2 regions of the Vogesella indigofera genome follow, and region 1 is predicted to be linked to the other one. Evidence: predicted binding sites of a transcription regulator. Region 1 holds the regulator's gene; the other holds the start of a gene.

What was found. Region 1 encodes FNR, which switches genes on or off when oxygen is low (the NO sensors DNR and NnrR bind a similar motif). Its sites were predicted from a motif close to TTGATNNNNATCAA; they were not measured.
Region 2: the regulator FNR is predicted to act here: its motif matches at 3,892-3,905, upstream of PQU89_RS11080 (hemerythrin domain-containing protein).

Annotation. Positions count from the first base shown of each region.
Region 1 covers NZ_JAQQLA010000004.1:219,840-226,280, forward strand. The annotation lists gene PQU89_RS06755 (Rrf2 family transcriptional regulator) at 1-155, shown strand, start outside; gene PQU89_RS06760 (DUF2798 domain-containing protein) at 399-626, shown strand; gene PQU89_RS06765 (alanine/glycine:cation symporter family protein) at 935-2,356, shown strand; gene hemN (oxygen-independent coproporphyrinogen III oxidase) at 2,578-3,987, opposite strand; gene fnr (fumarate/nitrate reduction transcriptional regulator Fnr) at 4,099-4,845, shown strand; gene PQU89_RS06780 (efflux transporter outer membrane subunit) at 4,938-6,320, opposite strand; gene PQU89_RS06785 (efflux RND transporter permease subunit) at 6,310-6,441, opposite strand, start outside.
Region 2 covers NZ_JAQQLA010000005.1:103,445-109,885, reverse strand. The annotation lists gene PQU89_RS11105 (cbb3-type cytochrome c oxidase subunit I) at 1-379, opposite strand, end outside; gene PQU89_RS11100 (c-type cytochrome) at 421-846, opposite strand; gene cobA (uroporphyrinogen-III C-methyltransferase) at 1,009-1,803, shown strand; gene PQU89_RS11090 (hypothetical protein) at 1,954-3,189, opposite strand; gene PQU89_RS11085 (DUF2249 domain-containing protein) at 3,198-3,413, opposite strand; gene PQU89_RS11080 (hemerythrin domain-containing protein) at 3,400-3,837, opposite strand; gene PQU89_RS11075 (MarR family transcriptional regulator) at 4,002-4,511, shown strand; gene PQU89_RS11070 (efflux transporter outer membrane subunit) at 4,635-6,041, shown strand; gene PQU89_RS11065 (HlyD family secretion protein) at 6,061-6,441, shown strand, end outside.

The DNA.
Region 1 (6,441 bases):
TGCGCGGCAGCTGCCAGCTGAAAGGGATGCTGGACGAGGCGCTGCAGGCCTTTTTCAGCGCGCTGGACCGTTACACGCTGGCCGATGCGGTGCGCACGCCGACCAGCCAGGCGATCGCCATCCTGCACCGCATGTCGCCGCGCGCGCTGTCCTGAGCGGCGCTCAAAAGCCGCAGCGACGGCTCGCCATGCGGCGCTACGGTGTTAGGCACGCTCCAGGCCTGCGCCTTTACCCCGAGTCAACGCCGCCGCCACGGTCGTTATCACCTGTCGCGCGTGAGTACGCGCCCCGGCACCGCTCCCGAGCGCGTGCCCGCGCCAGACCTGGATACACGGTCATATTGGTCAAGTCGCTTTACATTATATAAAATGCGCTACCCCCACCGTAGCGAGAGCACCATGTCCCCTCCTTCCCGCAAACACACCCTGCTGTTCGCCCTGCTGATGTCCTGCTACATGGCCTTCCTGATGTCGGGCATCCTCACCGCGGTCAACACCGGCATCGACGCCGGCTTTGTCGGCCGCTGGCTGCACGCCTGGCTGCTGGCGTGGAGCTGCGCCTTCCCGCTGGTACTGATCGGGGCGCCGCGCCTGCGCCGTCTGCTGCTGCGCTACGTCGGCCCCTGACGCCATCTCCCCCGGCGGCCGCTCGGCCGCCGTTCGTTTTCGTTCGCTTTCAATCAAATAGAATCAAAAAGGCAAAAACCCATCGGCAAACAGGGTTTTATCCGCCAAAAATCATCACAAACGAACACCATCCCGTTGCAAATACGCTATCATGCCGCCCCTTCAGCGGCGATCACCGCTGAAAACCTGGCACCACAAGACCGCTGAAGCGGCAATTGTCCATAACAACACCCTGAGCCCGTTGATGTTGCCGGCACCGCCACAAGTGCTGCCGGCGGCGTTGCACTCGACACGCATTTGGAGCACATATGGAATTACTTCATGGCTGGATCAATGCCGGCAATGACCTGATCTGGGGTCAGCTACTGATCTACCTGTTACTGGGCATCGGCCTGTTCTTCACCCTGCGCATGGGTTTCATGCAGATCCGCCTGCTGCCGCGCGGCGTGAAGGAAATGCTGGGTGGCCGCAACCACGTCGCCGGCAGTAACGACATCTCCTCGTTCCAGGCCTTCGCCACCGGCCTCGCCAGTCGCGTCGGTACCGGCAACGTTGCCGGCGTCGCCACCGCCATCGCGCTGGGCGGCCCTGGCGCCGTGTTCTGGATGTGGATGACCGCGTTGCTGGGCATGGCCAGTGCCTTCGCCGAGTCCAGCCTGGCACAGCTGTTCAAGGTCAACCACCACGACAACACCTTCCGCGGCGGTCCGGCCTACTACATCCAGAAGGGCCTGAACATGCGCTGGCTGGGCATGGCGTTCTCGATCTCGCTGATCGTCGCCTTCGGCCTGGTGTTCAACGCGGTGCAGGCCAACTCCATCGTCGCCGCCACCGAAGGCGCGCTGGGTTGGGACAAGAACCTGGTCGCCATCGGCCTGGTGCTGCTGACCGCGCCGATCATCTTCGGCGGCCTGCGCAAGGTCGGCCAGGTGGCGGAATGGATGGTGCCGCTGATGGCCGCGCTGTATCTGGGCATGACCGTGTACGTGATCATCACCCATGCCAGTGAAGTGCCGGGCGTGCTGCTGCTGATCGTGAAGAGCGCCTTCGGTCTGGAACAGGCCGCCGGCGGCTTTGCCGGCTACGCGCTGAGCCAGGCGATGATGCTGGGCATCAAGCGCGGCCTGTTCTCCAACGAGGCCGGCATGGGCTCGGCCCCGAACGCCGCCGCCGCCGCCACCACCCGTCACCCGGCATCGCAGGGCCTGATCCAGATGTTTGGCGTGTTCATCGACACCATGATCGTGTGTACCTGCACCGCGCTGATCGTGCTGCTGTCCGGCGCCTTCGTGCCCGGCGCCGAGCTGAAGGGCGTGCAACTGACCCAGGCGGCGATGAACGCCACGCTGGGTAGCTGGGGCGGCACGCTGCTGGCGGTGATCATGTTCCTGTTCTGCTTCAGTACCATCATCGGCAACTACGCCTACGCCGAAGGCAACGTCGAGTTCATCAAGAACAACAAGACGGTGATCTTCGTGTTCCGTCTGGCGGTACTGGGCATGGTGGTATTCGGCTGCCTGGGCAGCTCGATGCTGGTCTGGGACATGGCCGACCTGGCGATGGGGGTGATGGCGCTGATCAACCTGTTCGCCATCGTGATGCTGTCCAAGTACGTGTTCGTGCTGCTGAAGGACTACCAGCAGCAGCTGAAGGCCGGCGTGAAGCAGCCGGTGTTCGACGTGAAGCAGTATCCGGAAATCGAAGCCAAGATCCACAAGGACGTGTGGTAAGCCTTGCGGCCAACCCTGTTCCGAGCAAGCCCGCGAAAGCGGGCTTTTTTGCGCCCGGCCATGGCGCCGGGCCGGCGGAGCGAGCGCTAGCTGATCCCTGCGTAGCAGAGCGCACCGCCACCCTCGCCCACGCGCCGCCGTGGCCGGCATAAAGAAAAAGGTTGGCCGCATCGCTGTGGCCAACCTGTGTGCCTGCCATCACGCCACCGGGGCGGCGAGGGTCAGATGGTTTTCGAATAGCGCGCGTGCGTGTCGCGTTCGCGCAGATGGCGGTCGAACACCATCGCGATATTGCGGATCAGGAAGCGGCCCTTCGGCTCCACCATCAGGAAGTCGCCGTCGAAATGCAGCAGGCCCATCTGCTGGAATTCGCGGATCTTCGGCAGCTCGTCGGCGAAGTACTCGGCGAAATTGATGGCGAAGGTCTGCTCGATCGCCTCCACCGACAGCGAGAAGCGGCACATCAGCGCCTGGATCACGCTGCGGCGCAGGATGTCGTCCTGGGTCAGCGTCATGCCGCGCATCACCGGCAGGTGGCCGGCGTCCAGCGCCGCGTAGTAGGCGTCGATGTCCTTTTCATTCTGGCTGTAACAGGGGCCGACCTTGCCGATCGATGACACGCCAAAGCCGATCATGTCGCAGTCGGCGTGGGTGGAATAGCCCTGGAAGTTGCGCTGCAGGCGGCCCTGTTCCAGCGCGCGGGTCAGCTCGTCACCGGGCTTGGCGAAGTGGTCCATGCCGATGAACACATAGCCGGCGTCGCTCAGCTGCTGCACCGAGTTCTGCAGGATGTCGAGCTTGGTGGCGCTGGACGGCAGGTCGGCCTCGTTGATGCGGCGCTGCGGCTTGAATACGGTCGGCAGGTGCGCGTAGTTGTACAGCGCGATGCGGTCCGGCGCCATCGCGATCACCTTGTTGACGGTGCTTTCCAGCGAGTGCGCGGTCTGCAGCGGCAGGCCGTAGATCAGGTCCACGCTCACCGACTTGAAGCCGGCCTCGCGCGCGGCGTCGATCACCAGCCGGGTTTCTTCCTCGCTCTGGATGCGGTTCACCGCCTGCTGCACCGCCGGATCGAAATCCTGGATGCCGACGCTCATGCGGTTGAAACCGAGCCGACCCAGATGCAGCACCGTGTCGCGGCCAACCTTGCGCGGGTCGATCTCAATGGAGAACTCGCCTTCCGGCAGCAGTTCGAAGTAGCGGTTGATGACGCCCATCACCCGGTCCAGCTGTGCATCGGACAGGAAGGTCGGCGTGCCGCCGCCGAAATGCAGCTGGATCACCTTCTCGCGACAGCCGAGTTTTTCCGCCACCAACGCGATTTCCTTTTCCAGGTAGTCGAGGTAGGCGTCGGCGCGGCTCTTGTCCTTGGTGATGATCTTGTTGCAGCCGCAGTAGTAGCAGATGGTGTTGCAGAACGGGATGTGCACGTACAGCGAAATGCCGCGATGGTTTGCCCCAATGGTGCGCTGCGCCAGGCAATGCTCATAATCACTCACCCCAAAACCGGCGTGAAAACGATCGGCAGTCGGATAGGAGGTGTAACGCGGACCGGACCCTTCCAGTGTTTCGATCAGGGTCCGGTCGAAAACACATTGGGTCGGGATAAATGCAGAATGAGCAGTCATCATATATTTTGATTGGAAATCTGGTGGGGGACTGGTAAATTTGCGCAATTACGCCTTGATCTGCATTGACGCTCATCAAGCAAGCTCATCTGTCCCTGGAAATCGACTCTCGGTATGAACGATCTGTCCTCCCCCCTGCATTCGCTGAAAGTCACTTGTTCCAACTGCAGCCTGCGTGAATTGTGCCTGCCGGTGGGGCTGAACCGTGACGAGATGGCCCAGCTGGATGCCGTTATCCGTCAGAGCCGCCGTTTCAAGCGCGGTGAGTACCTGTTCCGCAGCGGAGAAGGCTTCCGTTCTTTATACGCGGTGCGCACCGGTTATTTCAAGACCTGCGTTTCCAGCCAGGACGGCCGCGAACAGGTCACCGGTTTCCACATGTCCGGCGAACTGATGGGGCTGGACGGCATTTCCTCCAACACCCACGGTTGCGACGCCATCGCGCTGGAGGACAGCGAGGTGTGCGAGCTGCCATTCAGCCGCATGGAAAGCCTGGGACGCGACATCCCCAGCCTGCAACACCACTTCTTCCGCCTGATGAGCCGCGAGATCGTGCGCGACCAGTCGGTGATGCTGCTGCTGGGCAACATGAAGGCGGAAGAACGCCTCGCCGCCTTCCTGCTCAACCTGTCGCAGCGCTTGGCCAGCCGCGGCTTTGCCGCCAACGATTTCATCCTGCGCATGAGCCGCGAGGAAATCGGCAGCTTCCTCGGCCTGAAACTGGAAACCGTCAGCCGCACGCTGTCAAAATTCCAGCAGCAGGGCTGGATCCTGGTCGATCACAAGCACATCCAGCTGGTGCGGCCGGAAGAGCTGAAGGCCCTGGTGGCCGGCTGCTCGCAGGCCAACAGCGCCGGCTAAGCCCATACATACCATCGCGCCGCCCGCCGGCGCGCTGCAAAAAAAAAGCCCGGATCAGTCGATCCGGGCTTTTTGCATCGTGCGTTGCGGGGTCAGCCGGCCTGCCAGCCTCCACCCAGTGCCGCGTACAGCGACACCACCGCCGACAGCCGCGCCAGGCGGGCGCTGGACAGTGCCTGCTCCACCTGGAACACGCCGCGCTCGGCATCGAGCACGTCCAGATAGCTGGAGTAGCCGTTGTCGTAGCGCAGCCGCGCCAGGCGCAGCGCCTCGCGCAGTGCCGCCAGTTGCTGTAGCTGCGCCTGTTCGGTGGCACGCGTGGTGCTGACCGCCGACATCGCGTCCAGGGTATCGGCAAACGCCTGCTGCACCGTCTTCTCGTACACCGCCAGCGCCTGCTTCTGGCGCGCGTTGGCGGCATCGACACCGGCGGCGATACGGCCGGCGTTGAAGATCGGCGCGGTCAGGTTGGCCGCAAAGTTCCAGGTCTGCGCCGGGCCGCTGAACAGGTCGACCAGCGCGGTGCTGGCGCTGCCGATGCCTGCCGACAGGCTGATGCTCGGGAAGTAGGCGGCGCGGGCGACGCCGATGCGGGCGTTGGCCGCGATCAGGCTGGCTTCCGCCGCCGCCACGTCGGCACGGCGCAGCAGCAGGTCGGACGGCAGACCTGACGGGATCTGCTCCGGCTCGGCCAGCGCCGACAAGGCCTTGCCGCGGCCAAGGTTGGCCGCAATGTCACGCGGCGAACGGCCCAGCAGCACTGCCAGCGCGTGTTCGGTCTGCGTCACCGCCTGTGCCAGCTGCGGCACGGTGGCACGCGCACTGGCGGCCTCGGCCTCGGCCTGGCGCAGCTCCAGTTCGGAGGTCATGCCGCCGTTGAAGCGTTTCTGGCGCAGCTGCAGCGATTGCTCGCGGCTTTGCAGCGTGGCACGGGCGCTGGCGAGCTGGGCATCGTAGCTGGCGAGCTGGAAGTAGCTCTTGGCCACCTGGCTGCCCAGCGACAGCCGCAACGCGGCCAGCGAGCGCTCGCTGGCGCTGACGTCGGCCAGCGCCGCTTCGCGTTCACGGCGCAGCTTGCCCCACAGGTCCAGCTCCCAGCTGGCGGTCAGCCCGGCCTGGCGGCTGTCGAGCAGCGCCCCGCCGCCACTGCTGTAGGCCGAGATCTGGCTGCGGCCGCTGCCGGCGCTGGCGCTGACCTGCGGCAGCAGGCCGGCACGCGCCACACCAGCGGCGGCGGCGGCTTCTTCCACCCGCCCCGCGGCCTGCACCAGATCACGGTTGTAGCGCAGCGATTCGTCTATCATCGCGTCCAGCACCGGATCCTCGAAACTGCGCCACCAGTCGCTGGCAACCGGCGCCACGTTGGCCGCAGCCTGCGGCATTTCCAGCTGCGGACGCTGGTAGTCGGGGCCGACCGCGCACGCCGACAGCGCGGCGGCGACCATGATTGGCAACAGCGCTTGCTTAAGCATCATGCTGTTCTCCTTGTGGCGCCGGCTTGCGCTGACTCCACTGCATAATCAGTTTGAAAAACAGGGGGATGAACAGTGCCGCGATGAAGGTTGCGGCCAACATGCCCCCGATCACGCCGGTACC
Region 2 (6,441 bases), on a different contig from region 1:
TCAGCGCCCCGGCGATCAGGAACACCCAGAAGGTGATGATGGCCAGTTTCGGACTGTGCAGCTCGCGTTCCGATTCTTCCGGAATCAGGAAGTAGCCGGCGCCCATGAAGCCGAACAGCAGCCACACGATCAGCAGGTTGGTGTGCACCATGCGTGCCACGTTGAACGGGATTTCCGGGAACAGGAAATCGCCGATCACGTACTGCAGGCCCATGATCAGGCCGAACAGGATCTGGCCGACAAACAGGCCGATCGCGGCGACAAAGTACGGCTTGGCCACCGCTTGCGAGCGGTACTTGAGCTGGACATTGGTGAGCGGGTCATTGGCCGCCGCCGAGACGCTGGCAGCGCGCGCGGTGGCCATTGCGGAGGAAGTCATCTGGTTCTCCTTGGATGATGAATTACCGGGATCGACAGGCATCAGCCTTCGATATTCGGCGGCCAGTTATTGGTATTGATTTCCGAGCTGTACTTGAGGAAGGCCACCAGGTCGTCGAGTTCGGCATCGTTGAGATGGAAGTTCGGCATCTGGCGACGTCCCGGCGCGCCGGTCGGCTGCGCCTTGATCCAGGCCTTGATGAATTCCGGGCCACGGCGCTGGTAGACGTTACCCAGCTCCGGCGCGAAATAGGCGCCCTCGCCCAGCAGCGTGTGACAGCCGATGCAGTTGTTGACCTCCCACAGCTTCTTGCCGCGGGCGACCTGCTCGGTCAGGTTGGCGCGGTTGTCGCGCTTGGGCAGCGCCTGCACCGTATCCAGTGTCAACGCCACGAACAGCAGGAAGAAAAACACCGCGCCACCGTAAAAGATGTTGCGCGCGGTCGATTTGGTAAAACTGGCGCTCATCGCGTCCTCCTTTTCTTGCGTCACCGGGAACCCGGCGTGTCAGGGCGAACTGTACGTTTCCACCCATCCAGATAGCATTGATGCGAATCAACGATTCCCGGGCGCCGCCGTTCCTACACTGGCGTCATCCCCTTAGCGGCCGCCGGCCAGACTGGAACAGCAATGAACGCCCCTGCCTCCTTCCCCCATCCCTACCCGCTGCGCCACGGCCAGGTCAGCCTGGTCGGCGCCGGCCCCGGCGATCCGGACCTGCTGACGCTGAAGGCGCTGCGCCGCCTCAACGAGGCCGACGTGGTGCTGTACGACCTGCTGGTGTCCGACGCGGTACTGGCGCTGGTCAACCGCCGCGCCGAGCAGATCTGCGTCGGCAAGCGCGCCAGCCGCCACACCCTGCCGCAACAGGACATCAACCAGCTGATCGTGACCAAGGCGCAACAAGGGCTGCGCGTGGTGCGGCTGAAAGGCGGCGACCCGTTCCTGTTCGGGCGCGGCGGCGAGGAGCTGGAAACGTTGGCCGCAGCCGGCATCGCCTGCGAGGTGATCCCCGGCATCAGCGCGGCGATGGGCGCGGCGGCGGCGGCCGGCATTCCGCTGACGCACCGCGACTACGCGCAGGGCGTCAGCTTCGTCACCGGCCATCGCCGCGACGGGCAGAGCACGCTGGAGTGGACCGGCCACACCGGCGCCGAGGAAACGCTGGTGGTGTACATGGGGCTGGGCGAGGCGGCCAATATCGCCGACCAGCTGCAAGCCGCCGGCCGCGCCGCCGCCACACCGGTGGCCATCATCGAGAACGCCACCACCGCGCAACAGCGGGTGCTGTGCTGCGAGCTGGCCAGCCTCGGTGCCTGTGTGCAGCAGCACTCGGTCAAACCCCCGGCCCTGCTGATCATCGGCGAGGTGGTACGACTGCAGGCCAGACTACAGGCGACGCTGGCTCAGGCGCTGGCCGGCTGAGCACCTGTTCACGGCCACGCGCGCTCACGCGAGACAAGGCAAAAACGGCCGGGAAGCGGCGTTTATCCAGAGATAAACAAGCATCCCGAAGCCGTTTTTAATGCCGTATTGCCACCATTGAGATCAAGTCGCGGCCGATCGTGAAAGTCTCTAAGACGGCAAGGCGCGGCGGGCGGTGCGATACTGCCGCGCCGCCGCGGCGAAATGCCATAGCAGCAGCGCCAACAGGCCGAGCAGCGCCAGCGCCAGCGGCCAGCCCAGCTGCGGCTGCCACACCCACAGCGCCGCCAGCGGCTGCAGCAGCAACAGTGCGAGCCAGCTGTGCCGCGCGGCGGTTTCCGGCACGAAGGCATGCAGCGCCGGGACGCGATGGCGTGGCGGCGCCGCATTCTTCAGGTGCAGCCACAGCAGGAAGGGCACGATGCGGTACAGCATGCCGACCACCAGCGTCAGCGCAAAACCACCGAGCATACACCACGCCAGCGCGCGCGCCAGCCACGGCGCACTGCCCTGCCACGCCAGCAGCGGCAGCAGTACCGCCAGCAAGGCCAACAGCGCAAACGCCAGCCACCAGTACGGCAGCAGCCACTCCTGCGGCCGCCGGCTGGCGCGCAGCAGGCGCAGGCTGAGTGCGGCAAACAGCGCCAGCGGCAGCCACGCCAGCGACCACCACGGCCACTGCGGTTGCCACAGCAGGCCAGCAGCGCCGGCCAGCAAGGCCAGCAGCCACAGCGTGGCGCCGTGGCGCTGCCACCAGCCGGGATAGGCCGGCGTCAGCAGGAACATCGGCGCGATCACCTGCGCCACCGCCATCACCAGCAGCAACACCCAGCCCTGCGCCGCCAGCCGGTGCAGCGGCAGCAGGCTCAGCAGCGGCCACGGCCGACCCCAGCCCAGCACCGCCAGCATCGACAGACCCAGCAGCAGGGTCAGCAGCAACAGGCCTAGCGCCAGGCGCAGGCCGCGGCTGCTGCCGTCCGCCGCCGGGCTGCGCCACAGCCCGTACAGCAGGCCCGACAGCGCGGCGGCCAGCAGCGCAAACAGCACGCTGGCCAGCTGCAGCCACGGCGGCGCCAGCGCCCGGTAAAAGCCCCAGCACAGGCTGGCGGTGGCCAGCTGCCACAGGCTCCACACCCCCAGCCGCCACCACGTTGGCCGCAAGCAGGGCACGCCGGACACCACCGCCACCATCTGCAGCAAGGCGCCCAGCATGGCGTTGCCGAGCACGCCCAGCGCCAGCAGGTGCAGCGGCAGCAGCAGGCTCAGCGATGGATAGTCGTTGTCGGTCAGCAGCAGGCTGGCCGCCAGCGGCAGCAGCCAGCACGCCGCCGCCAAAAAATAACGCACCGGCAGCGAAAGCGGCGGTGCGCGGTCAAAACTGGGCATGGCCTGCATCAGGGCAGCACCAGCTTCAGCACCACCCCGCTCATGTCCGGCAGCATTTCACTGTCAAAGCTGACCTTGCGCTGCTGTAGCAGCGGGATCAGCGGCCCGGGGAAGTGCGGCAGCACATAGGCCAGCTGCTGGCCGCTGCTGCCGTTGTCGACGTCGTCGAGGATGATTTCCATTGGTTCCGGCGGCACCAGGCCGCGCAAATCACGGGGTGACATGGCGTAGCTCCTGCAACAAGGAGGCGGCATCCGGAATCCGGCTGTCGCACATTGGGTAGAGGATGTTCTCCTCCTTCATATTGTGCTGCTGCATCAGTACCAGCAAGGTGTCACAGGTGGCGGCCACGCCGCGAGCGTCACGCTGCAGCAGATCGCGGTTGAGATCTTCCATCAGCTCGCGCATCTGTTCGTGCTCGTAGCGCATCACCGCGGTCGGCCCGCCGCGCATGCCGGTGGCCGCTTCCAACGCCTGGAACAGCCGGTTTTCCTCGTCGGCAAAGTGCTGCGCCATTTCCTCGCAAAAGCTGGCGCACAGCGCATCGGCGCCGGCCCAGTCCTGCTGGCGCACCGCCTGCTCCAGCGCGGCAAATGAGTCGTCGCAGTGGCGGTGCACCGCGCTCAGGTGGGTTGTCAGGTTCATCATCAGGCTCCGGTGGGGTGTTGCCGACAGTATTGCCGCGGCGCAGCACACGGCTGAATGATGCCGATCAAGAAACCCGCGCCCTGTCGGCCGGCGCCAGCGCACCGCCGGCGCCACGGGATAAGTTCCGCCTTGAAATAAATAGTAACGCACGTTATTATTACCCGATGAAAGCACCTGCCTGCGGCCACAGCTTTGCGGCCACCGAACACGCCATCGACACCATCGCCCGCCGCCTGCCCGGCAGCCCGCGCGAGGAAGTGACCCTCACCCGCCTGCTGCTGCACATCCAGCCGCTGTTGCTGGGCTACTTCAACCAGTCGCTGGCGGTGCACGACATCAACGAAACCACCTGGATGGCGCTGATGGTGCTGTACGCGCGGCCGGAAGAACGGCTGATGCCGTCCGAGCTGTCCGATGCGCTGGCGTTTTCGCGCACCAATGCCACCCGCGTGGTGGACGATCTGGTGAACCGCGGCCTGATCCGGCGCCAGCCCTGCGCCGTTGACCGCCGCCGCACCTATCTGGAGCTGACCGACAGCGGCCTCGCCTTCATCGAACAGGTGATGCCGGAACAGCGGCAGCAGGTGCGCGAGCTGTGGGCCGTGTTCAGCGGTGAGGAACGTGCGCAGCTGGAAGCGCTGCTGCGCAAGCTGATGCAGCAGCTCGGCGGCTGAGCGCCAGAACCCGCCACCCGGATCACCAAGGTTGGCCGCAAGCCCCACGGCATTGCCGCCAGCCACCCCCAACCCGCCCCGGCGGTTTTTTTCGACACAAGTAGTCACGCAGGTGACAGTCAAATGAGAAACTACAACCCATCCTTGCTGCCCGTCAGCGCCCTGCTGGCACTGCTGGCCGTGACCGGCTGCGCCACCCCGGCGGTGGCCCCGCTGCAAAGCCAGCCGCTGACCCCGGCCGCGCTGGCGGTCAGCGAAGCCGCCTCCCCCTTTGCCGCCGACTGGTGGCGCGCGCTGAACGACGCCAGCCTCGAGCAGCTACTGGCGCAGGCGCTGCGCAACAATCCGGGGCTGGACGCCGCCGATGCCCGCCTGCGCGCCGCGCGCGCCGGCATTGCCAGCGTCGCCAGCAACGACGGCCTGAAGGTCAACGGCAACCTCGGCGCCAGCCGCGCGCGCACCTCGGAATTCGACGCGCTGCCACCGGCCATGCTCGGCCAGTGGACCACGCTGCAGACGGTGTCCGCCGACTTCAGCTACCGCTTCGACTTCTGGGGCAAGACCCGCGCCCAGCTCGCCGCCGCCCGTGGCCAGGCCCGTGCCGCCGAGCTGGAAGCCAGCGACGCGCGTCAGAGCGTGGCCTACGCGCTGGTCGGCAGCTATGTTGAATGGCGCGGCGCGCAGGCTAGCCTGACGCTGCTACAGCAAGACCGGCAGCAGGCCGCCAGCCTGCTGCAAAACGCCGAGCAGCGCGTCAAGCACGGTCTGGCACAGCCGGACGAGGTGCTGCAGGCCCGCGCCCAGCTGGCCGACAGCGACGAGCGCCTGCTGCGCGGCGAGCAGCGCATCAGCGCCGCCGCCCACGCCCTCGCCGCGCTCAGTGCCCAGCCGCAGGCCGCCATCGACGCGCTGCCCGCCGCCGCGCTGCCGCAGTGGACGCTGGACACCGCACCGCTGAGCAGCAGCCAGCTGGGCCTGCGCGCCGACGTGCAGGCGGCGCGGGAACGGGTGGAGGCCAGCCGCGGTAACGTCGCCGCGGCGCGTGCCGACTTCTATCCCGATGTCCGTCTCAACCTGATGGCCGGGCTGTCGGCGCAGGAGCTGGGCGACCTGTTCAACCCCGGCGCGCGCGTGCTGCGGTTGGCACCGGCGCTGACGCTACCGTTGTTCAGCAACGGCGAGCTGAACGCACGCCTCGACAGCCGCAGTGCCGAGCTGGAAGCCGCCATCGCCAGCTACAACCAGACGCTGCTGAACGCGATCCGCGATACCGCCGACCACAGCAGCCAGCTGACGCGGTTGCGTCAGGCCGAGGCCGCCAAGCAGCAGGCGCTGCTCGCCCGCCGCGACAGCGTCGCCAAGGTGCAAAGCCGTGCCAGCGCCGGCCTGGCCACCCCCGCCAGTCTGCTGGCGGAGCAGCGCCAGCTGACCCAGGCCCGCCTCGCCGCGCTCGAACTGCACATCCAGCGCCTGCAAAGCCAGGCCGCCCTGATCCGCACGCTGGGCACCGCCCCGGCGGCCACCCGCTGAATTCCGGAGCAAGAACACCATGGACAACACCACCCCGACTACCGCCCCCAACACCACCCGCCGCACCGCCCTCACCCGCCTGAGCGTGGCGCTGGCCATCGCCGGCCTCGCCGCCGGCGCTTACTGGTTCCTTGCACTACGCCACCACCAGGCCACCGACGACGCCTACGTCGCCGGCAATCTGGTGCCGGTGTCGTCGCAGGTGGCCGGCAGCATCGTCGCCATCCACGCCGACGACACCCAGAACGTCAAGGCCGGCGACCTGCTGCTGACGCTGGACCGCAACGACGCCCAGCTGGCCTACGCCCGCGCCGAGGCCGAACTGGCGCAGGCGGTGCGCCAGACGCGGCAGCTGATCTCGGTCAGCGGCAAATCCGACGCGCTGGTGGCACAGCGCGCG